3 regions of the Streptomyces sp. AC602_WCS936 genome follow, and region 2 is predicted to be linked to each of the others. Evidence: riboswitches for the same ligand, from Rfam matches in the RefSeq annotation. Region 2 holds a riboswitch; each other region holds the start of a gene.
What was found. A riboswitch is a leader RNA that binds a small molecule or an ion and turns the genes downstream of it on or off. The one in region 2 is predicted to bind thiamine pyrophosphate.
Positions count from the first base shown of each region.

Region 1: linked by a shared signal. The riboswitch ahead of thiC (phosphomethylpyrimidine synthase ThiC) and the one ahead of thiO (glycine oxidase ThiO) in region 2 are both predicted to bind thiamine pyrophosphate.
Region 3: linked by a shared signal. The riboswitch ahead of KUM03_RS10135 (thiamine ABC transporter substrate binding subunit) and the one ahead of thiO (glycine oxidase ThiO) in region 2 are both predicted to bind thiamine pyrophosphate.

Region 1 covers NZ_JAGMUF010000026.1:47,837-55,099, forward strand. The annotation lists gene KUM03_RS12020 (YibE/F family protein) at 1-1,080, opposite strand, end outside; TPP riboswitch at 1,152-1,341, shown strand; gene thiC (phosphomethylpyrimidine synthase ThiC) at 1,334-3,145, shown strand; gene KUM03_RS12030 (hypothetical protein) at 3,208-4,074, opposite strand; gene KUM03_RS12035 (metallophosphoesterase family protein) at 4,257-5,363, opposite strand; gene KUM03_RS12040 (LacI family DNA-binding transcriptional regulator) at 5,576-6,688, opposite strand; gene hisC (histidinol-phosphate transaminase) at 7,090-7,263, shown strand, end outside.
Region 2 covers NZ_JAGMUF010000090.1:714,218-721,480, reverse strand. The annotation lists gene KUM03_RS28640 (NAD(P)/FAD-dependent oxidoreductase) at 1-426, shown strand, start outside; gene KUM03_RS28635 (hypothetical protein) at 464-1,456, opposite strand; gene metF (methylenetetrahydrofolate reductase [NAD(P)H]) at 1,513-2,436, opposite strand; gene thiE (thiamine phosphate synthase) at 2,550-3,206, opposite strand; gene KUM03_RS28620 (Rv2175c family DNA-binding protein) at 3,380-3,745, opposite strand; gene KUM03_RS28615 (NAD(P)/FAD-dependent oxidoreductase) at 3,787-5,046, opposite strand; gene KUM03_RS28610 (hypothetical protein) at 5,079-5,429, opposite strand; TPP riboswitch at 5,482-5,593, shown strand; gene thiO (glycine oxidase ThiO) at 5,591-6,799, shown strand; gene thiS (sulfur carrier protein ThiS) at 6,796-6,996, shown strand; gene KUM03_RS28595 (thiazole synthase) at 6,999-7,263, shown strand, end outside.
Region 3 covers NZ_JAGMUF010000021.1:31,346-38,608, forward strand. The annotation lists gene KUM03_RS10115 (LAETG motif-containing sortase-dependent surface protein) at 1-415, shown strand, start outside; partial or broken gene KUM03_RS10120 (maleylpyruvate isomerase family mycothiol-dependent enzyme) at 483-1,283, opposite strand; gene KUM03_RS10125 (ABC transporter ATP-binding protein) at 1,308-2,336, opposite strand; gene KUM03_RS10130 (iron ABC transporter permease) at 2,339-3,940, opposite strand; gene KUM03_RS10135 (thiamine ABC transporter substrate binding subunit) at 4,003-5,088, opposite strand; TPP riboswitch at 5,168-5,273, opposite strand; gene rlmN (23S rRNA (adenine(2503)-C(2))-methyltransferase RlmN) at 5,315-6,421, opposite strand; gene KUM03_RS10145 (phosphatidate cytidylyltransferase) at 6,728-7,263, opposite strand, start outside.

The sequences.
Region 1 (7,263 bases), on a different contig from region 2:
CATGTCGATCGTCGGATACAGGCCGTGGATGAGGCCCGTGTTGTCGTCCGTATTGCCGGTGAGCGCGGCCCAGCCGATGAACAGCGACCCGAGCACGCCGATCAGCACCAGGGAGATGAGCGTGCCCAGTACCGCCACGGACGTGCGGGCCGACAGACCGTGGCACAGGTACAGCGCGATCAGCATGATGGCGCTGGATCCGATCACCGCCACGAGCAGCGGGTTCGATCCCTGCAGGATCGCGGGCAGCATGAAGAAGTTGAGCAGCAGGAAGCTGACGGCCAGCGAGACCAGGGCCATGAGACCCCGTAGACGGCCGACGACCACGACCGCGAGGGCGAAGATGCCGGCGAGCAGCGCCATCGGGACACGGCGGTTGATGTCGGTCACCGAATACTGCAGGTCCTCGGGCGCGGAGGGCTCGTAGGCGACCACGACCTTCTGGCCCTCGTGCAACTGCCGTGACTGGTCCGGCTGCACGATCTCGGTGAAGGTGCGGCCCTTGTCGCTGCCGCTGTCTACGCGGATCGTGGCCCGCTTGCAGTCGCCGTTCGCCCGCTGCACCGCGGAGGAACCCTCGGCGGTGGACGTGTCGCCGGTCGGGGGAACGCCCGAGGCGTTCACGGACTGACAGCTCAGCTCGACCACCTTGGTGACCGTGGCCTGCTGCGTCTGCCGGTCGAAACCGACCCCGGTGCGTTCGTGCGGCGGGGCTCCGCCCGGCCACAGCACCGCGAGGCCGATCAGCACGGCCGCGGCGAACGGGATGAGGACCGCGGCGATGACCTTCCGCAGATGCCGCGAGACGGGCGCCGCCGGACCATGACTGTGCGCGTGCGAGTGGCTGTGTCCACCGCCCCCGTCTCCGCCGCCCGAGCCATGGCCCCCGCCGGCACCGTGCCCGCCGCCAGGGCCTTGCCCACCGCCCGAGCCGTGCCCGCCCCCCGCGTCATGTCGGTCTCCGCCCGCGCCGTGAGGACCGGGTGAGGCCGGACCGGCTCCGCGGTTGTCGCCGTGCTCGGTGCCCGGTCCGCGGCGGGGTTCGTGCGGTGGGAAGGGGGGATGCTGCGGTGTGGTCACCGACCGATCATCGCAAGAACGAGGGGGGCCCTCTGTTCACCGCGCCCGAATTGACGCTAGCGTGGAGGCACCTTTGTACACGCGGGAGCTCGGAGCACCGGGCTGAGAGGGCGCTGACCTCCGTCCCAGCGATGTTTCACGGGAAACGTCACCGAACCCGAGTGATGTATCCCACGAAGCGTCGTCAGACGGAAGCCGCTGCGTCGACCGCCGAACCTGTTACCGGGTAATGCCGGCGTAGGGAGTAGGTCTCATGACCATCAAGGACGCACGCACGCCTGCCTCCGCTCAGAACTCCGCCCAGGAGGAGACCGTGGAGGCCGGGAAGTCCATCGGCTGGCACAAGGCGTACGTCGAGGGCTCGCGCCCCGACCTGCGGGTGCCGGTCCGTCAGGTGCACCTCACCAACGGGAAGTCGGTCACGCTCTACGACACCTCGGGCCCGTACACCGATCCGCTCGTCGACACCGATGTCCGCCGGGGGCTGCCGCCGCTGCGGGAGAACTGGATCATCGCCCGCGGTGACACCGAGGAGTACGCGGGCCGTCCCGTTCGCCCCGAGGACGACGGAATCAAGCACACCTCGCCGCGTGGCGGCCTGCGCAACCTCGACGCCGTCTTCCCCGGCCGCCCGCGCCAGCCGCGCCGCGGCCGGGACGGCAGCGCGGTCACGCAACTCGCGTACGCACGCCGGGGAGAGATCACGCCGGAGATGGAGTACGTGGCCATCCGGGAGAACGTGGCGCCGGAGGTGGTCCGCGAGGAGATCGCGGCGGGCCGAGCCGTGCTGCCCGCCAACGTCAACCACCCGGAGATCGAGCCGATGATCATCGGCAAGCGGTTCCTGGTGAAGGTCAACGCCAACATCGGCAACTCGGCGGTGACGTCCTCCATCGAGGAGGAGGTCGAGAAGATGACCTGGGCGAGCCGGTGGGGCGCCGACACGGTCATGGACCTGTCCACCGGCCGCAACATCCACACCACGCGCGAATGGGTGCTGCGCAACTCCCCCGTCCCCATCGGGACCGTGCCGCTCTACCAGGCCCTGGAGAAGGTCGACGGCCGGGCCGAGGAGCTGACCTGGGAGATCTACAAGGACACGGTCATCGAACAGGCCGAGCAGGGCGTGGACTACATGACGGTCCACGCCGGTGTGCGCCTGGCGTACGTACCGCTGACCGCGAATCGCAAGACCGGCATCGTCTCGCGCGGCGGGTCGATCATGGCGGCGTGGTGCCTGGCGCACCACAAGGAGTCCTTCCTGTACGAGAACTTCGAGGAGCTCTGCGAGATCCTCGCCGCCTATGACGTCACCTACTCGCTCGGTGACGGCCTGCGGCCGGGCTCCATCGCGGACGCCAACGACCAGGCGCAGTTCGCGGAGTTGCGCACGCTCGGGGAACTCAACACGATCGCCAAGCGTTACAACGTACAGACCATGATCGAGGGCCCGGGCCACGTCCCGATGCACAAGATCAAGGAGAACATCGACCTTCAGCAGGAGATCTGCGATGAAGCTCCGTTCTATACGCTCGGCCCGCTGACGACCGACGTCGCGCCCGCCTACGACCACATCACCTCCGGCATCGGTGCCGCGATGATCGCCTGGTGGGGTACGGCCATGCTCTGCTACGTCACGCCCAAGGAGCACCTGGGCCTGCCCAACCGTGACGACGTCAAGACCGGCGTCATCACCTACAAGATCGCCGCCCACGCCGCCGACCTCGCCAAGGGTCACCCGGGTGCCCAGGAGTGGGACGACGCGCTGTCGGACGCCCGTTTCGAGTTCCGGTGGGAGGACCAGTTCAACCTGGCCCTCGACCCGGACACGGCGCGGGAGTTCCACGACGAGACACTGCCCGCCGAACCTGCCAAGACGGCTCACTTCTGCTCGATGTGCGGGCCGAAGTTCTGCTCCATGAAGATCAGCCAGAGCATCACGGAGCGGTTCGGTGGTGCGGCCGCCGAGGGCGCGTCTCCCGAGGAGGTCGCCGAGGGGATGCTCCAGAAGTCGAAGGAGTTCGCGGCGAGCGGGAACCGGGTGTACCTGCCGATCGCCGACTGACGTCACCCGGCCCGGTGCCCCGTACCCCCGAAGGCAAGGGGGGTACGGCGCCCGGGAGGTGACTAATCGGGCCGGTGTTCCGGGCCGCCGAAGTCCGGGCTGCTGTAGTCCGGGCTCGAGTAGCTCGGGCCCGGGCCGGTGGCGGTGCCCTCACCGGGGCTCGTGAAGCCCGGACGGCCGTAGCCGAGGTGCGGCATGCGGCTCGTCGGCGCCGCCGGTCCCGTGCGCAGGGCCGCGGCGCCCGGATCGGCGAGTGCCTCCCGCAGGAACGGCAGGATGCCCCGCTCCAGCAGGGCTTCGTGCCAGGCGTCCCTGGCCCGGACCACTTCCTCGTCGAGTTCGCCGTAGAAGCCGGGCTCGGCGAAGGGGCGGTTGCGCAGTGCGGTGAGCAGCAGACCCACCGCGGCGACGAGGATCGCGACCGCGGTCACGGCGCCGAACACCCACCCGGTGGTGAGCATGGTCTGCGCGAAGGTCTGCCCCGGGTCGAGCACCTTCAGGAGGTAACCGACGAGCAGGAAGATCGCTGCGGCGGTGCCGGCCAGGACGGGCGCCAGGACGGCGACGACGGCCACGGCCCCCGCACCGGTCGCCTCGGCGACCTCGCCCATGGTGGCGGCGAGTCCTGCCGCGCCCGGACCCTGCTCCTCGGAGCCGGATCCGCGCGTGGCCGGGTCCTTGGCGGACGGCGCCGGGTGGCGCAGTTCCTCACGGACCTTGACGTAGTGCTGGTACTCGGTGGTGGCCGCCGCGGTGATGAGGGCGGTGGCGCTGAGTGCCATGGTGCGCAGTTGTTCGGAGTTGAGCCGCTGTCCGACAGCGGCCAGCTCCGGGCGGCGTGGTGCGGAGCGCAGCGCCTCGTCGAGGATCCGCTCGTACTCCTGGCGGTCCTCGTTCGGCAGGTGCTGCGGAACGCTGTTCATGTGCATCCCCCGATGCTCCGTAGGGCTTGGGGCTCGCATGCCAACGAGCCGTCGGGCAGAAACGGAGGGGAGCCTGCTACGGATAAGCCGATGGTAGAGCGGTGACGGTGGAGGGTGACAGGGGGTTTCCAGAAATTGGGTGCCGACCTGTGAGGAGGCCGCCGCCGAAATGCCCGTTCGGCGAACGGTCAGGATTCGAGCGGCAGTTGCTGGACCAGCAGCTTTCCGGCCATGGTCACGCCGCCGTCCATCGCGATGGCCAGCCCGTCCGCGTAGACGTGAGGTCCTTCGACCGCGGTACGGGTGTCGTCCTCGCCGTCCTCGGAGCCGACCTCGCCCAACAGATAGGGGATGGGGCTGTGGCCGTGAACGATCCGGGTGCCGCCGTACGTATCCAGCAGGGAGCGCACGGCGTCGGCGCCGCCCTCGTCGCGGAAGGAGAAGCGCTTGGTGAACTTGCGGAACAGGTCCCACACCTCTTCCGCGTCGTTGCGCGTGAGCGCCTCGCGGACGGTGTCGTTGACCTCCTCGATGGAACGGCCGTAGTCGAGGTAGGTGGTGGCGTCCGAGTGGACCAGGAGATGGCCGTCGACCTCTTCCATGGCGTCGAGTCGGGCCATCCACTGCAGGTGGTGATCCTGCAGGCGGTCCATGTCGGTCTTCTGGCCGCCGTTCAGCAGCCAGGCCGCCTGGAAGGTGGCGGTGCCCGCGCCGGAGTTGACGGGCGTGTCGCCGAACCGCTTGGCGCCCAGCAGCAGCAGCTCGTGGTTACCCATCAGCGCCTTGCAGTAGCCACCGGCCGCGGCGGCCTCGGCGGACAGCCGCATCACGAGGTCGATGACGCCGATGCCGTCGGGGCCGCGGTCCGTGAAGTCGCCGAGGAACCACAGCCGCGTGGTGCCGGCGCACCACTGGCCGCCCGCGTCGATGAGGCCCTTCTCCCGCAGGGCGGCCACCAGCTCGTCGAGGTAGCCGTGCACGTCGCCGACCACGAACAGCGGGCCCTGTCCCGTGGCGGACTGTGTCACCTGGACCGGCTCCGGGTCGACGGTCACCTGGACCGTGTCACCCCGACGGATGACGGGCAGATCTCGCTGGGTGGGCGTGTACCCGTCCGGAAGAGCCTCCTCGTGCCCCTCCTCGGACGGCGGGGCGGCCTCGCTCGCCTGCGGTCCAGGGGCGGCGTACGGAGCGGCCTCGTGGACGTACGCGGGCACCCGGAAGTCGCGCACCGTCGCCGTCCGCTGCACCTCGGGTCCCTGACCGGCCCCCTGAGTCATCGACCCCTCCACCATCGCGCCGCATCTGCACCGCTTCGGACTGCCTGGTCGCAGCGGCCCGCGGTGTGTGGGCCCATCATAGGAATGCGGATCGCGCTGTGTGATGACCCAGGGGTGGTGAATCAGAACAGGACTCCGGTTCACCGCGGCTTTCGCCCCGATTGGGCCCGGCTTCGCCCGTCCGCGACGGTGGCACGACCGTGCTCCGGGCGCGCCGGGCGGCGGTCCTACTCGCGCTCGGGCGACCGCGGCGGGCTGACCGTCGTCCGGGGCGGGCGGCGCTGCGAAGACGTCCGGACGATCAACTCGGTCGGTATCACCTGTTCGACCGGCTGGTCCTGGGCGAGCCCTTCGATGGCGTCGATCAGGACCTGGATCACCGCCGTACCGATACGGCGGGGCTTCAGGGACAACGTCGTGATGGGCGGCTCGGTACTGGCGTACACGGTGGACTCGCTGCAGCAGACCAGCAGCAGGTCCTCCGGGACGCGCAGTCCGTAGCGGCGGGCGGCGGCGAGCAGGTCGGTGCCGTTCGGGTCGAACAGTCCGTAGACGGCGTCGGGCCGGTCGGGGCGGGCCAGCAGCCGGTCGGCGGCGACGGCCCCGGCGCACGGATCGTGTGCCGGGTAGGACTCGTAGACGGGGTCCTGGCCGACGCGCTCGCACCAGCGCAGGTAGGCGGTGGTCGACAGATGCGTGTACGTGTCGGTCGTGGTGCCGGTGAGCAGGCCGATCCGGCGGGCGCCGGCGTCGGCGAGGTGGTCGAGGATGCCGAGTACGGCTGCCTCGTGGTCGTTGTCGACCCAGGCGGTGACAGGGAGCGTGCCGGCCGGGCGGCCGTCGGAGACGACCGGTAAACCCTGGCGTACGAGTTCGCTGACGACCGGGTCGTGGTCGGAGGGGTCGATGACGACCGTGCCGTCGAGCGCGACGTTGGACCACACGTCGTGACGGGAGGTCGCCGGGAGGATGACGAGCGCGTAGCCCCGGGCGAGCGCGGCGGACGTGGCGGCGCGCGCCATCTCGGCGAAGTACGCGAACTCGGTGAAGGTGAAAGGTTCATCCCCGTACGTCGTCACGGTCAGGCCGATGAGTCCGGACTTGCCGGTGCGGAGCGTGCGGGCGGCGGCCGAGGGCCGGTAGCCCAGTCGGTCCGCGACCTCGCGCACATGGCGCCGGGTGGCATCCGGGAGTCGGCCCTTGCCGTTGAGGGCGTCGGAGACGGTTGTGATGGACACTCCGGCGGCGGCGGCCACGTCCCTGATGCCCGCCCGGCCCGGCCGGCTGCCTCGGCGTGAGGTTTCCGCGCGGCTCACCTGGTGCTTCCCTGCTGCTGTCATGGCGAGCCGATAGTAGGGCTCATGGGGTGGGGTAGGGCGGACGCATATGCAGGCGTTGACAGTCACGTTTCTGCAAGATCGTTAGGGATCAACTGCCGTGGAAACCAAGCCAGATGGGGCCATCTACCCCAGTACCTGACGTGCCGACGACTGAGGGCCTGCCGCGTGTCCGATGTTGCGAAGAGGTCTCAACTCACCTGCACGAGGGATGCGCGCCACGGCGCGAGCCACCGGCGCGTAGATATATGTGCGGCGCGCCCCCTGAATCGTGCGCCTTCGTGTCCTGATGCCCCTGATGCCGGTGTGACGGACGAGGTCTGGCCTCACCTATACGCAGCGGCGCCGAATCCTCTTAAGGTGAGAAGTATTCGATGCCGGTGGTGGTCATGAGGAGGACTGTGGTGAGCGAGACGAGCCCCAAGCTGCGCGCCGAGCTGGAGGGTATTCCCACCTACAAGCCGGGCAAGCCCGCCGCTGCCGACGGCCCGGTGGCTTACAAGCTGTCCTCCAACGAGAACCCGTACCCGCCCCTGCCGGGCGTGATGGAGACGGTGACGGCCGCGGCCTCGTCGTTC
Region 2 (7,263 bases):
ACGGTCCTGCGGCCCGAGGACCCGGCGCTGGTGCCGGGCCCGGACCACGAGGCGGTCACCGTGACCTCGGTGGTGCCCGCAGGCACTGGGGCGGACGCGGGCAAGCACCAGGAGCACGCCGAGCGCCTCGTCCAGGCCGCCGAGCGTGCGATACCGGACCTGCGCGACCGCCTCCTGTGGCACGAGGTGCGCACCCCGGCCGACGTGGCGGCGGCCACCGGCGCGGCGGACGGCGCGGTGCCGGTGCCGGCCCTGGCGGGCGTCGGCGGGCGCCTGCTGCACCCGGCGAACAGCACGCGCATCGAGGGCCTGTTCACGGTCGGCGGCTGGTCGCACCCCGGCGGCGGCCTGCCGCACGCGGGCATGTCGGGCGCGCTGGTCGCCGGACTCGTCGTGGAGGGACCGGAGTTCCGGGGCTCCCAGTGAGCGGCCGGCGCCCGGTCGCCGGGCGCCGAAGGCACCGTCAGAAGCGGTACTGCTCGTCGTAGCCCTGGCTCTGGCCCTGACCCTGCGGCTGCTGGCCGTCGCCCTGGTACGGGTACGTCTGCTCCGGCGGGAGTTCGCCGCCGTAGGGGTCGTCGGTGCTGCGCTGCTGCGGCACCCAGACCCCGCCGGCCGGGGTCTCACCGCCGTAGCCGCCGGTCGTGCCGGTGGCGTACGGATCCTGCCCGTAGCCCTGCTGGCCGTACTGCTGCCCGCCCGACGTGTCATAGCCGCCGGTGTCGTACGACGCCTCGCCGTAGGTGTGGGTGCCGATGTACGGGTCGGAATAGGCGGCGTACTGCTGCTGGCCGCCGGTGTCGTACCCGTAACCCTGCTGGGGGTGGCCCGAGTAGTCGTAGGCGTAGGACGGGTCGGCGCCGGGCGCGGCGGCGGCCGGGGTCTGCTGGTCGTGTCGGTAGCCGGTGTCGCCGTACACACCGTAGGAACTGGTGTCGTCCGGCATGGGCAGCGGCTCGTAGACGGCGGTGGTCTCCGCCGCGCTCGGGTCGGCGGGGCGGGCCGGGGTGAAGACGTCGTCGCGGTCGTAGTCGTCGTGGCCGTACGAGGGGCCGCCGTCGCCCTGCGCGTGGTCGTCGTCGTAGGCGTCACGGTCGCCGTAGGCGTCGTGGCCCGGACCGGCCGCCTCGAGGCCGGAGACCTCCAACGTCGGTTCCTGGCGGCCGCGTTCGGGACGGGCGCGCCTGCCGACCAGGCTCGCCGGGGCGTTGACCGCCCAGCCGGCCTCGAAGCCGCGGCGGAAGGACAGGGTCACGTAGGTCTGGCCGACCGCGAAGGCGGCGGCGCCGAGACCGATGACGATCACGTTGGACAGCAGCACACCGGCGACGACGCCGACGAAGCCGCCGAAGGCGAGCAGCCGCCAGCGCAGCCGCGCCTTGTACTGCAGCAGCACCTCACCGAGCAGCCACAGCGCGACGATACCGAACGCGATGTAGAGGACCGTCCAGCCCATGTACGCCCCTCTCCCAGTGGCCGCAAGGCAGTGTGTCGTAAGTATGTGCGGCCGGTCTAGGCCCGCGGTGGGTGGTGCAGGCCCAGGTTCTCGTAGATTTCCAGCGTCGCCGTGGAGTTGTTGAGCGTGATGAAGTGCAGTCCGGGGACACCCTCGGCCAGCAGCCGCGCGCAGAACTCCGTGGCGAAGTCGATCCCGATCGAGCGTACAGCCGCCGGATCGTCCTTGGCTGCGAGGATCCGCTCTTTCAGCTCGGCCGGGAACGAGGCGTTGCTGAGCTTTGGCAACCTCTCCAGCATCTTCACACTGGTCACCGGCATGATCTCGGGGATGACCGGGGTGTCGCAGCCGGCCGCGCCGACGCGGTCGCGCAGGCGCAGGTACGACTCGGGCTGGAAGAACATCTGGGTGATCGCGTAGTCCGCGCCGGCCCGGCACTTGTCGACGAAGCGCGCCACGTCCGTGTCCCAGTCGGCGGAGCGCGGGTGCATCTCCGGGAAGGCCGCGACGCCGACGCAGAAGTCGCCGGACTCCTTGATGAGTTCGACGAGTTCGGCGGCGTAGGTCAGGCCCTCGGGGTGCGGGACCCACTCGCCCATCGGGTCGCCGGGCGGGTCGCCGCGCACGGCCAGCATGTTGCGGATCCCGGCGTCCGCGTACTGGCCGATGATGTTGCGCAGCTCAGCGATGGAGTGGTTGACCGCCGTGAGGTGGGCGACGGGGGTCAGTGTGGTGTCGGCGACGATCTGCTGGGTCTCCTTGACCGTGCCCGCGCGCGTGGAACCGCCGGCGCCGTAGGTGACGGAAACGAAGTCCGGGGCGACCGCCTCGACCCGCCTCAGCGCGCTCCACAGGTTCTTCTCGCCCTTGGGCGTCTTCGGTGCCGAGAACTCGAACGAGTACGTCGTCTTGCCGGTGGCGAGCATGTCACGCACGGTGCGTGCGCGATCAGTCCTGGTGGATGCGGTTCCGAGGGCCATACGGGCAGGTTAGCCAGGGGGTGGCGGTCACCCAACCGGATGCGGGATATTTGTCCGCATTGTCGAGTTGTTGTCCACCCCTTGGACACATGCCCGCGGCACCCACAGCACACCTAGGCCTCCCGCAGCCGCTTGGCGAACTCGGCCGCCGCCGCGCCCGGGTCGTCCGCCGCGGTGAGCGCCCGGACGACGACGACGCGGCGGGCACCGGCCTCCAGCACCTCGTCGAGGTTGCCGAGGTCGATGCCGCCGATGGCGAACCAGGGGCGGTCGGTGCCCAGGGACGCGGTGTACCGGACCAGGTCGAGGCCGGGTGCGTGGCGGCCGGGCTTGGTGGGGGTCGGCCAGCACGGGCCGGTGCAGAAGTAGTCCACACCGTCCTGGACGGCCGCGGCGGCGGCCTCGGACTCGGCGTGGGTGGAGCGGCCGACGAGCACGTCGTCGCCGAGGATCGCGCGGGCGGCGGGCACCGGGAGGTCGCCCTGCCCGAGGTGCAGTACGTCGGCGCGGGCAGCGTGGGCGACGTCCGCGCGGTCGTTGACCGCGAGGAGCTTGCCGTGGCGGGCGCAGGCGTCGGCGAGGACCTTCAGGTGCTCCAGTTCCTCGGCCGCCTCCATGCCCTTGTCGCGCAGCTGCACGATGTCGACGCCGCCGGCCAGCACCGCGTCGAGGAACTCGGGCAGGTCGCCCTGGTCGCGGCGGGCGTCCGTGCACAGGTAGAGCCGGGCGTCGGCGAGCCGGGCGCGTGCGGTCGCGGCGGTGTCGGGCATGCGGGTGTCCCCCCAGGTGTGCGGTGTGCGGCCCGCGGTGGGCCGCACACCTCGGCTAACGGACTGCGACGCCCTGCGACTCCCGGACGGAGCTTCGCAGGGATACGCCGCCCAAGGTACGACGCGGCGGTGGCGCCGCCACGAGGCGGACCCCCGGCGCCCGGGGTATCAGATCAGACGGCGAGCGCCTGGGCGCGGCGCTTCACCTCCGTGCCACGGTTCTCGCTCAGCGCCTGCGCGGGGGTGCCGGGCAGGGACTCGTCGGGCGTGAAGAGCCACTCCAGCATCTCCTCGGCCGTGAAGCCGTCGTCCCGCAGCAGCGTCAGGGTCCCGACCAGGCCCTTGACGACCTTGTCCCCGTCGATGAAGGCCGCCGGGATGTGCAGTGCGCGGTTCTCGCCGCGGCGTACGGCGATGAGCTGGCCTTCCTTGATCAGCTGGCGCACGCGGGTCACCTCGACGCCGAGCATCTCGGCGATGTCGGGAACGGTGAGCCAGGCAGGCACGAGAGCATCGATCTTTGCGTCAATCTCGGTCACGCCTCAAGCCTGCCATCTGGCACTGACAGTCGGAAACCGGACTACGCCGTGGCCGCCTTCAGCGGCTTCGCCGGGTCGGTCAGCAGCCGCGGATCCATCGCCGTGCCCGCCTGGATCAGCCTCCTGCCCTGCGCCAGGTCCCGGGGGCGGCCCACCGCCAGCAGGGCGACCAGGTGGTCCTCGCGCAGCCAGCAGACCGTCCAGGCGGCGGACGCCGGGTCGCCGCGCCACAGGGTCGCGTCGGCGGCCGTGTGGTGACCGGCGTACTGCACGAAGCGGCCGAACTGCTCGGACCAGAAGTACGGCACCGGATCGTAGGCCTCGGGGACCTCGCCGGCGGCGGCGCCGACGATGTCGGCGGCGACCGTGCGCGGGCCCTGGAGGGCGTTGTCCCAGTGGTGCACCAGCAGCCGCTCCCCGTAGCGGCCGGAGGGGAAGGACGCGCAGTCGCCGACCGCGTACACGTCCGTGGCGGACGTGCGCAGGCGGTCGTCGGCCACGACCTCGCCGTGCGCGCCGAGGGCGATCCCGGAGCCGGCCAGCCAGGCGGTGGCGGGCCGGGCGCCGATGCCGACGACGACCGCGCCGGCGGGCAGCCGCGAACCGTCGTCCAGGACCACCACGTGACCGGACTCCCCGGGTCCTTCGCCGGGCTCGACGCGCTCCACGCGCGCGTGCGTGCGCAGGACGGCGCCGGCTTCCGCGTACCACCGCGCCATCGGGGCGGCGACCTCGGCGGGCAGTGCGCCGGCCAGCGGCCGGTCGGCGGCCTCCACCACGGTCACCGCGCAACCCGCCTCCCGCGCGGCGGTCGCGAACTCGGCGCCGATCCAGCCCGCGCCGACGACCACGATGTCGTGCTGCCGGGCGAGCACCGGGCGCAGCCGTTCGGCGTCGTCCAGGGTGCGCAGCAGGTGCACGCCGGGCACGCCCTCGGCGCCGGGCAGCCGCAACGGTTCCGCGCCGGTCGCCAGGACCAGGCAGTCGTACGGCAGGGGTCCCTCGGACGTGTCGAGGACGTGCTCGGCGGGGCGGACGCCCAGGGCCTCGCAGCCGAGCCGCAGGGTGATGCCGAGCGCCTCGAAGTCGACGTCGAAGGCGGAGCCCTCGGCGGTCCCGAGCAGGACGGCCTTGGACAGCGGGGGACGGTCGTAGGGCTGGTGCGGCTCGGCGCCGATCAGCGTGACGGGGCCGGTGAAGCCCTGCTCGCGCAGGGCGACCGCGGTCTGCACCCCCGCCATGCCCGCGCCCACGACGACCACGCGGCGCTCCGGGGTCCGCTCCTGCGTCTGCTCGCTCACCTGATCACCTTAGACACCCGGCACATCGCCGGTCAGTGCTCGTGCGCGGTGACCTGCTCCACAACGCTCGTCCCGCTGCCCCGCTGCGACTCCCACTCCCAGGTCTCGTCCAGCCGCACCCGCCCGTCCGACAGCTCCACGACGGTCGACACGCAGTGCCCCGACGACGTGCTGCCGTCGGCCTTGAGCTGCACGTACCGGAAGTCCAGGCGGTCGCCCTCCCGGGTGCCCACGAGGTGGCCGCGCACGACGTCACCGCCCGCGTACTCGGCCCACACGGCGCCGTCCTGCTCGTGGTAGGTGAAGCGGGTCCGGGTGCCCACCTGGCCGGGCGCCTGGTCGGCGACGGGGGCGAGGACCAGACCGTCGAGCGAGCGTGCCACGGGCGGAGGCTCCCTTACGAGTGCGATGTGCTGCGGGCTAGGGTGGCCAACGTAAGGCACTCGCGGGAGCCCGGACGCACCGGGCTGAGAGGGAGGCTGGCGGCCTCCGACCGTACGAACCTGATCCGGGTCATGCCGGCGAAGGGAGGGGCTGGACGCCCATGTCGTCACCACCGCACTCGTCGTCCCGTACACCTGACGTCCTCGTCGTCGGGGGTGGGATCATCGGCCTGGTCACGGCGTGGCGGGCCGCGCAGCGCGGGCTCGCCACCGCCCTGGTGGACCCCGAACCGGGCGGTGGCGCCGCCCAGGTGGCGGCCGGAATGCTGGCCGCCGTCACGGAACTGCACTACGGCGAGCAGACGCTGCTCGCCCTGAACCTCGCCTCGGCCCGCCGCTACCCGGAGTTCGCCGCCGAGCTGGCGGACGTCACGGGCCATGACCTCGGTTACCGCCGCTGCGGCACCCTCGCCGTGGCGCTGGACGCCGACGACCGCGCCCACCTGCGGGAGCTGCACGCGCTCCAGCAGCGTTCGGGCCTGGAGTCCGAGTGGCTGTCGGGGCGTGAGTGCCGGCGCCTGGAACCGATGCTCGCGCCTGGCGTGCGCGGCGGGCTCCGGGTGGACGGCGACCACCAGATCGACCCGCGGCGCCTGGCCGCCGCGCTGGTCGCCGCCTGCGAACGCGCGGGCGTCGTCCTCCACCGGGTGTGGGCCGACCGGCTCACCGTCGGGCACGGCGGCGAACGGGCCACGGGGATCGTCACCGCCGACGGCACCGTGCTGGCGGCCGGGCAGGTGGTGCTGGCGGGCGGCAGCCTGAGCGGACGGCTCACGGGCGTGCCTCAGGACGTACTGCCGCCGGTGCGGCCGGTGAAGGGGCAGGTGCTGCGGCTGACGATGCCGCGGGCGCACGGGCCGCTGCTGAACCGGACGGTGCGTGCCGTGGTGCGCGGCAACGCCGTCTACCTGGTGCCCCGGGAGAGCGGCGAGCTGGTCGTCGGCGCCACCAGCGAGGAGCTGGGCTGGGACACGACGGTCACCGCGGGCGGCGTCTACGAGTTGCTGCGCGACGCCCACGAGCTGGTCCCCGGCATCACCGAGCTGCCCCTGACGGAGACCCGCGCGGGTCTGCGCCCCGGCTCCCCGGACAACGCCCCGCTGCTCGGCCCGACCGCCCTGGACGGCCTGCTGCTGGCCACCGGCCACTACCGCAACGGCGTCCTGCTGACTCCCGTCACCGGTGACGTCATGGCGCACGCCCTGGCCACGGGGGAGCTCCCGGAGGAGGGCCGTCCCTTCACGCCCCGCCGCTTCGGCGCCGACCCCGCGGTTCCCGCACTCCCGCAACTCTCGGAGCAGTCCGCATGAACATCTCCGTCAACGGCGAGCCGCGCGAGGTGGCTCCCGGCACGGCCCTGGACGCCCTGGTGGGCACGCTCACCACGGCGCCGTCCGGAGTGGCCGCCGCACTCAACGAAACCGTCGTCCCGCGCGCGCGGTGGGCCGCCACCGCGCTGGCCGACGGCGACCGCGTCGAAGTCCTCACCGCTGTGCAAGGAGGCTGACCATGGCCGACGATCCCTTCGTCCTCGGCGGTACGACCTACGGGTCCCGCCTGATCATGGGTACGGGCGGGGCGCCCAGCCTCGACGTCCTGGAGCGGGCGCTGGTGGCGTCCGGCACGGAACTCACGACCGTCGCGATGCGGCGCGTGAACGCCTCGGTGCACGGGTCGGTGCTGTCGGTGCTGGAGAAGCTCGGCATCCGGGTGCTGCCGAACACGGCAGGCTGCTTCACCGCCGGGGAGGCCGTGCTCACCGCGCGGCTCGCGC
Region 3 (7,263 bases), on a different contig from region 2:
GGACTGGAAGCCGAACGCCGAGTACCGCATCCACGTCAAGGCCGACAAGTACGTCGACGAGGACATCAAGCCGAACCTCGTGACCCCGGCGACCGCCTGCGACACGGAGGAGACGGAATCCCCCTCCCCGACCCCGTCGGAGAGCTCCCCCGTCCCGTCCGACACCCCGTCCGACGAGACGAAGACGCCGGCACCCTCCACGTCGGCCCCGGCACCGTCGCAGAGCGAGAGCACCGCTCCGGCGGCCGTGCCGAGCAACGCCCCGTCCCCGGCGGCCGGTGAGTCCAACCTCGCCGAGACCGGCGCCAACTCCAACACCGGCGTGATCGTCGGCATCGCGGCGGCCCTGGTCGTTGTCGGTGGCGGCGCGGTCTTCCTCGGCCTGCGCCGTCGCGGAGCGAACGGCAACCGCTGACGCCCGCACCCCCGTACGTGACCGGTGGCCCGTCCCCTGCCCGGGGGCGGGCCACCCTCACATCCGGTCAGCCGAACCTCGCTTTCGCCAGCCAGAGTTCGAGCAGTTCGCGGTCGCCGAGCACCTGGAGCCCGGGCGCGTCCGGCGCGATCCGGCCGTAGAAGGCCAGCAGTACGTCCGTCAGCGGCCCGCGCAGCGCCACGGTCGCCTTCTCGTGGGCTCGGCGCCAGGTGACGCCGTCCTCGGCGAGCTCGATGAACCACTCGGCGTCGAGGCCCGCGGCGGTGTCGGTGGCGTGCAAGTGGATGCTGCGGCCCGGGGCCCGCAGCTCGCGCGCCGGCCCGTCCGGCAGGACCCGCTGCACGAACCGCACGATCTCCAGCCACTCGTCGATCGCGTCGGCGACCACCTCCGCCCTCACCGCCTCGAAGGGCCGGTCCGCCGCAAGGTACGCGTCCGCACCGTGGACGACGAGTTCGTGCGTCATCCGGCGGGCCCAGAAGCCCGCGGTGTGGTCCCCGAACCACGACCACGCCCGCCCGTCCGGTCCGGCCTCGCGCAGCGCGCGCACGACCGTCGCACCGGATTCCGCCAGCCACGCGTCGAGCGCGGCCGCGTCCCCCCGTGCCCCGGGCCCCTCCGCTCCCGGCGCCCGGTCCAGCGGGACGTCCTCCTCGGCACGAGTGCGGACGATCAGCTAGACCCAGCGCAGGGCGCGGCCGACGTGCCGCACGAGGTCCTCCAGGGACCAGTCCGGGCAGGTCGGCACGGTGGCTGACAGGTCGGCGCCCGAGGACAACACGGACCTGAACCGGCCCACTTGGCGGTCGATCTCATCGCAGTAGCGGTCATGCGCGAGGCGTGTCATGTCCGTCACCCTACGAGGGCAAGATCACCCGAGCACCACGATTTCCGCCACGTCGTACTCCACTCCGACCGTGTCCCCGACCTCCGGCGCGGCCCGCAGCGCGCACGCCGCCTCCAGGCGCGGGGCGTCCTCGGGCTGGAGGTGGACGGCGACGTGGGTGCCGCGGAAGGTGCGGGCGGTGACCGTGCAGCGCAGGCCCGCGTCGGCGGCCACCAGGCGCACCCCGGCAGGGCGGACGAGCAGGGTGCGGGCGCCCTGCGGGGCGTCCTCGGGGACCGGCACCTTGCCCCACGGGGTGTCGGCGGCCTGCCCGGTGACGGTCGCGTCGACCACGTTGTCGAAGCCCAGGAAGCGGGCCACGAAGGCGTCGGCGGGCCGCTGCCACACCTGAAGCGGCGTCCCCGACTGGGCGATCCGCCCGTCCCGCATCACCACGACCCGGTCGGCGAGCGCGAAGGCCTCGCCTTGGTCGTGGGTCACGGCGAGCACGGTGGTGCCCAGCCGGCCGAACAGCTCCCGCAGTTCCACCACGAGCCGCTCCCGCAGCGAGCGGTCCAGCTGACCGAGAGGCTCGTCCAGCATGAGCAGCCGGGGCCGGGACGCGAGGGCGCGGGCCAGCGCCACCCGCTGCTGCTCACCGCCGGAGAGCGCGGCGACGGACCGCCGGGCGGCGTCCGGCAGGCCCACCAGCTCCAGCAACTCCCCCACCCGCTCGTGCTGTTCGGCACGGGACGCGCCCCGCATCCGCGGCCCGAAGGCGACGTTCCCGGCCACGTCCCGCTGCGGGAACAGCTGGTGGTCCTGGAACATCAGCCCGACCTCGCGCTTGTGCGCGGGCACGCCGGCCTGGTCCCGCCCGTCCAGCGTCACCCGTCCGGCGTCCAGCGGCTGGAGACCGGCGACCGCCCGCAGCAGCGTCGACTTGCCGCTGCCGCTGGGCCCGAGCACGCACACCACCTCGTGCTCGGCGACATCGAGGTCGACGGTGTCGAGCACGGCCCGCCCGCCGAAGCGGACGGTCGCGCCATCAAGGCTGAGCAGGCTCGGCGGCATGTCTAGAACTCCCCGGTCCGGTCGGTCCGCAGCCGTTCCAGCACCACCAGGGCCACGGCGCACACCAGCATCAGAATCGTCGAAAGGGCCATCGCCTGGCCGTAGTTCATCTCCCCGGGCCGTCCCAGCAGCCGCGCCACGGCCACCGGCAGCGTCGGGTTGTCGGGCCGCGCGATGAACACGGTCGCCCCGAACTCCCCGAGCGACACGGCGAACGCGAACCCGGCGGCCACCAGCAGCGCACGCCGCACCATCGGCAGGTCCACCTCGCGCCACACCCGCCACGGCGACGCCCCGAGCACCGCCGCCGCCTCCCGCAGCCGTACGTCCACCGCCCGCAGCACCGGCAGCATGGTCCGTACGACGAAGGGGACGCCGACCAGCGCCTGCGCGAGCGGCACCAGGATCCAGGAGGAGCGCAGGTCCAGCGGGGGTTCGTCCAGCGCGATCAGGAACCCGAAGCCGACGGTCACGGCGGACACCCCGAGCGGCAGCATCAGCAGGGCGTCGAAGCCGCGTACGAAACGGCCCGCGTCGCGGCGGGTGAGCGCGGCGGCGGCCAGAGCGCCGATCACCACGGCGATGGCGGTGGCGGCGACGGCGTACTGGAGGGAGTTGCCGATCGCCTCGATCGGCGGGACCAGGAAGGTGCCGCCGTCCGCGCGGGTCAGCGCCCGGTAGTAGCCGAAACCGGGTGCGTCCAGGGAGCGCTGGACCAGTACGGCCAGCGGCAGCAGGATCAGTCCGGCGACGGTGACCAGGACCCCCGCCAGCAGCGCCCACTGCCCGGTGCCGCGCGGGCGGCGCGCGATCGTGGCCGCGTCCACCAGTCGCAGGGCCGTCTCCCGCCGCCGTACCGTCCAGGCGTGCACGGCGAGGACGGCGGCGACCGCCACGAACTGGACCAGCGTCAGTACGGCGGCCGTGGACAGGTCGAAGACCTGCGAGGTCTGCCGGTAGATCTCCACCTCCAGGGTGGAGAAGGCGGGCCCGCCGAGGATCTGGACGACGCCGAAGGAGGTGAAGGTAAACAGGAACACCATCAGCGCGGCGGCGGCCACGGCGGGCGCGAGCGCGGGCAGCGTCACCTGCCGCCAGGCCGTCAGCCGCGAGGCGCCGAGCATCCGCGCGGCCTCCTCCTGGCGCGGGTCGAGCTGCGACCAGAGGCCGCCGACGGTGCGGACGACGACGGCGTAGTTGAAGAAGACGTGCGCGAGCAGGATCGCCCACACCGTGGTGTCCAGCCTGAGGCCCCACAGCTCGTCGAGCAGCCCGCCGCGGCCGACCAGCGCCAGGAACGCCGTGCCGACGACGACCGTCGGCAGCACGAACGGCACGGTCACCACGGCCCGCAGCACCTGCTTGCCGGGGAAGTCGAGGCGGGCGAACGCGTAGGCGCCGGGCAGGGCGATCAGCAGGGTGAGCGCGGTGGAGGCCAGCGCCTGCCAGGTGGTGAACCACAGCACCTGCCGGACGTCGGACTGCCCGAGCACCTCCCCGATCCGCCCGAGCTGCCAGGCCCCGTCGACCTTCAGTCCGCGCGCGACGATCGCGGCGACGGGGTAGGCGAAGAACGCCGCGAAGAACGCGACGGGCACGGCCATCAGACCGAGCCGCGCCGCGCTCCCGCGCACGGTCCTCACGCGCTCCACGCGCTCCGCCCGCTTCACCTCACGACGAGCGAGGTCCACGACTTGACCCACTGATCGCGGTTGTCGGCGATCTTCGCCGGGTCCATGGTCCGCGGGTTCTCGGCCGGCGGACCGAACTTCCGGAAGGACTCGGGGATCGCGGCGTCCTTGCGCACCGGATACACGAACATGTTGAGCGGCAGGTCCTCCTGGAACCGCTTGCTCAGCATGAAGTCGAGGAGCGCCTTGCCGCCCTCCGGGTTCTGGGCGTTGCTCAGCAGGCCGGCGTACTCGATCTGGCGGAAGCAGGTGCCCTGGGCGACGCCCGTCGGCGCGGTGTCCGGCTGCGGGTCGGCGTAGATCACCTCGGCGGGCGGCGAGGAGGCGTAGGAGACGACGAGCGGCCGGTCGCCCTTGGCCTTCTTGCCGCCGGACGAGCCGGAGAACTCCTCGTTGTACGCCTGCTCCCAGCTGTCGACGACCTTGACGCCGTTCGCCTTCAGCTTCTTCCAGTAGTCCTGCCAGCCCTCGTCGCCGTACTCGGCGGCGGTGCCGAGCAGGAAGCCCAGGCCGGGCGAGGAACCGGCCGCGTTCTCGGTGACGAGCAGGTCCTTGTACTCGGGCTTGACCAGGTCGTCGAAGGAGTCCGGCGGGGTCAGCCCGTGCTCGCTGAAGTACGCCTTGTCGTAGTTGACGCAGATGTCGCCGGTGTCGACGGGCGTGACCTTGTGGTCGGTGTCGGTCCGGTACGCGGCGTCGACCTGGTCGAGCCCCTTCGCCTCGTACGGCTGGAACAGGCCGTTGTCGAGGGCGCGGGACAGCAGGGTGTTGTCGACGCCGAAGAAGACGTCGCCCTGCGGGTTCTCCTTGGTGAGGATGGCCTTGTTGACGGCCTGCCCGGCGTCGCCGTCCTCCAGGACCTCGACCTTGTAGCCGGAGCTCTTCTCGAAGGCGGCGATGACGTCCTTCGAGACGGCCCACGAGTTGTGGCTGACGAGGGTCACGGTCTTGGAGTCGCCGGAACCCCCGCCGTCCCCGTCGGACGACGATCCGCACGCGGCGAGGCCGCCGGCCATGCCCAGCCCGACGGCGAGGGCGGTGACCTTCTTGGTGATGCTCACTGAATTCCTCCTGGGTGACCAGGAGAAGACGCGGCCCCGCCCGGAACCCCTGGCGAGGGTCCCGGGCAGGGCGCAACAGCTCGAGTGGTGACCGATCTCCCTACCCAGAATGACCTGGGCCAGGTTCGGAGGGTCTGCGGCCGGTGCCGCACTCTCAGCGCTGTGGCGCTCCCCTGTCGGAATATGAAGATGTGATTTCTGTCAGGTCGTACTTCCGCCGGTCAGGTTACCTCTCGCTCGCGGCGAGCTGGCCGCACGCCCCGTCGATCTCCTGGCCACGGGTGTCCCGGATGGTCACCGGCACACCGTGCGCCGCGATCGCCTCCACGAACGCCTTCTCGTCCTCGGGCCGGGAGGCGGTCCACTTGGAGCCGGGCGTCGGGTTGAGCGGGATCAGGTTGACATGCACCGGCTTGCCCTTGAGCAGCCGTCCCAGCCGGTCACCGCGCCAGGCCTGGTCGTTGATGTCGCGGATCAGGGCGTACTCGATGGACAGCCGGCGTCCCGACGTCGCCGCGTACTCGAACCCGGCGTCCAGCACCTCGCGCACCTTCCACCGCGTGTTCACGGGCACGAGGGTGTCGCGCAGCTCGTCGTCGGGGGCGTGCAGGGAGATGGCGAGGCGGCACTTGAAGCCCTCGCCGGTGAAGCGGTGGATCGCCGGGACGAGGCCGACCGTGGAGACGGTGATGCCGCGCTGGGACAGGCCGAGTCCGTCCGGCTCGGGGTCGGTGAGGCGGCGGATGGCGCCGACGACCCGGTTGTAGTTGGCGAGGGGCTCGCCCATGCCCATGAACACGATGTTGCTGAGCCGGGCCGGCCCGCCGGGGACCTCGCCGTCCCTGAGCGCCCGCATGCCGTCCACGATCTGGTGGACGATCTCGGCCGTCGACAGGTTGCGGTCCAGGCCGGCCTGGCCGGTGGCGCAGAACGGGCAGTTCATGCCGCAGCCCGCCTGGGAGCTGATGCACATGGTCACCCGGTCCGGGTAACGCATGAGGACGGACTCGACGAGGGTCCCGTCGAACAGCTTCCACAGCGTCTTGCGGGTGGTGCCCTGGTCGGTCGAAAGATGCCGCACGACCGACATCAGCTCGGGCAGCAGTGCCTCCCGGAGCCCCTCGCGGGAACCGGCCGGGATGTCGGTCCACTGCTCGGGGTCGTGCGCGTACCGCGCGAAGTAGTGCTGCGAGAGCTGCTTGGCGCGGAACGGCTTCTCGCCGATTGCGGCGACGGCCTCCTTGCGCTCGGCGGGCGTGAGGTCGGCGAGGTGCCGCGGCGGCTTCTTGGCTCCGCGGGGGGCGACGAATGTGAGTTCTCCGGGCTTAGGCATGACGTTCCCAGTGTCGCAGATCGGTACCGGGGCGATTAGGCCGTCGAGGTGGGACGCGTATCACGACGTGATCCCGTCGAGGAAGTTCAGGACGGCCCGGACGACCCGGCTCCTGCGGCGGTGTGCCGGGCCGCAGTACTGGCGCCTTCTCCAGCGTCGGGGCCGTGACACCGGTGCGTCGCACCAGTCGCACGACGGTGTTCTCTTCCGTCGGTTTCTGAACATGCTTCCCCCCTGTGGCCTGGCAGGACCGAGCCCCGCCACCAACTGGGCGGCGGAGCTCGGTCACTGGCTGACGACCGGCCCTCAGCCCGACCCGACGAAGATCACCAGCAGCAGCCACACCACCGGCGCCGTCGGCAGCAGGGAGTCCAGGCGGTCCATGATGCCGCCGTGGCCCGGCAGCAGCGTGCCCATGTCCTTGATGCCGAGGTCCCGCTTGATCATGGACTCGCCGAGGTCGCCGAGGGTGGCGCTGACGGCGACCGCGAGGCCGAGGACCAGGCCCTGCCACCAGGTGCCGCCGTCGATCGCGAACTGCATGCACAGCGCGCCCGCCGCCATCGCGAAGGCGACCGCGCCGAGCAGGCCCTCGCGGGTCTTGCCGGGGCTGATGCGCGGGGCGAGCTTGGTCCTGCCGAAGCGCCAGCCGACGGCGTACGCCCCGGTGTCGCTGACGACGGTGAGGACCAGGAAGGTCAGGACACGCCAGGCGCCGTCGTCCGCCATCAGCATCATCGCGACGAACGTGGCGAGGAACGGCACGTAGAACGCGGCGAACAGGCCCGCGGTGACGTCCTTGAGATACCCCTCCGGCGGCTCGGTCATCCGCCAGACCAGCA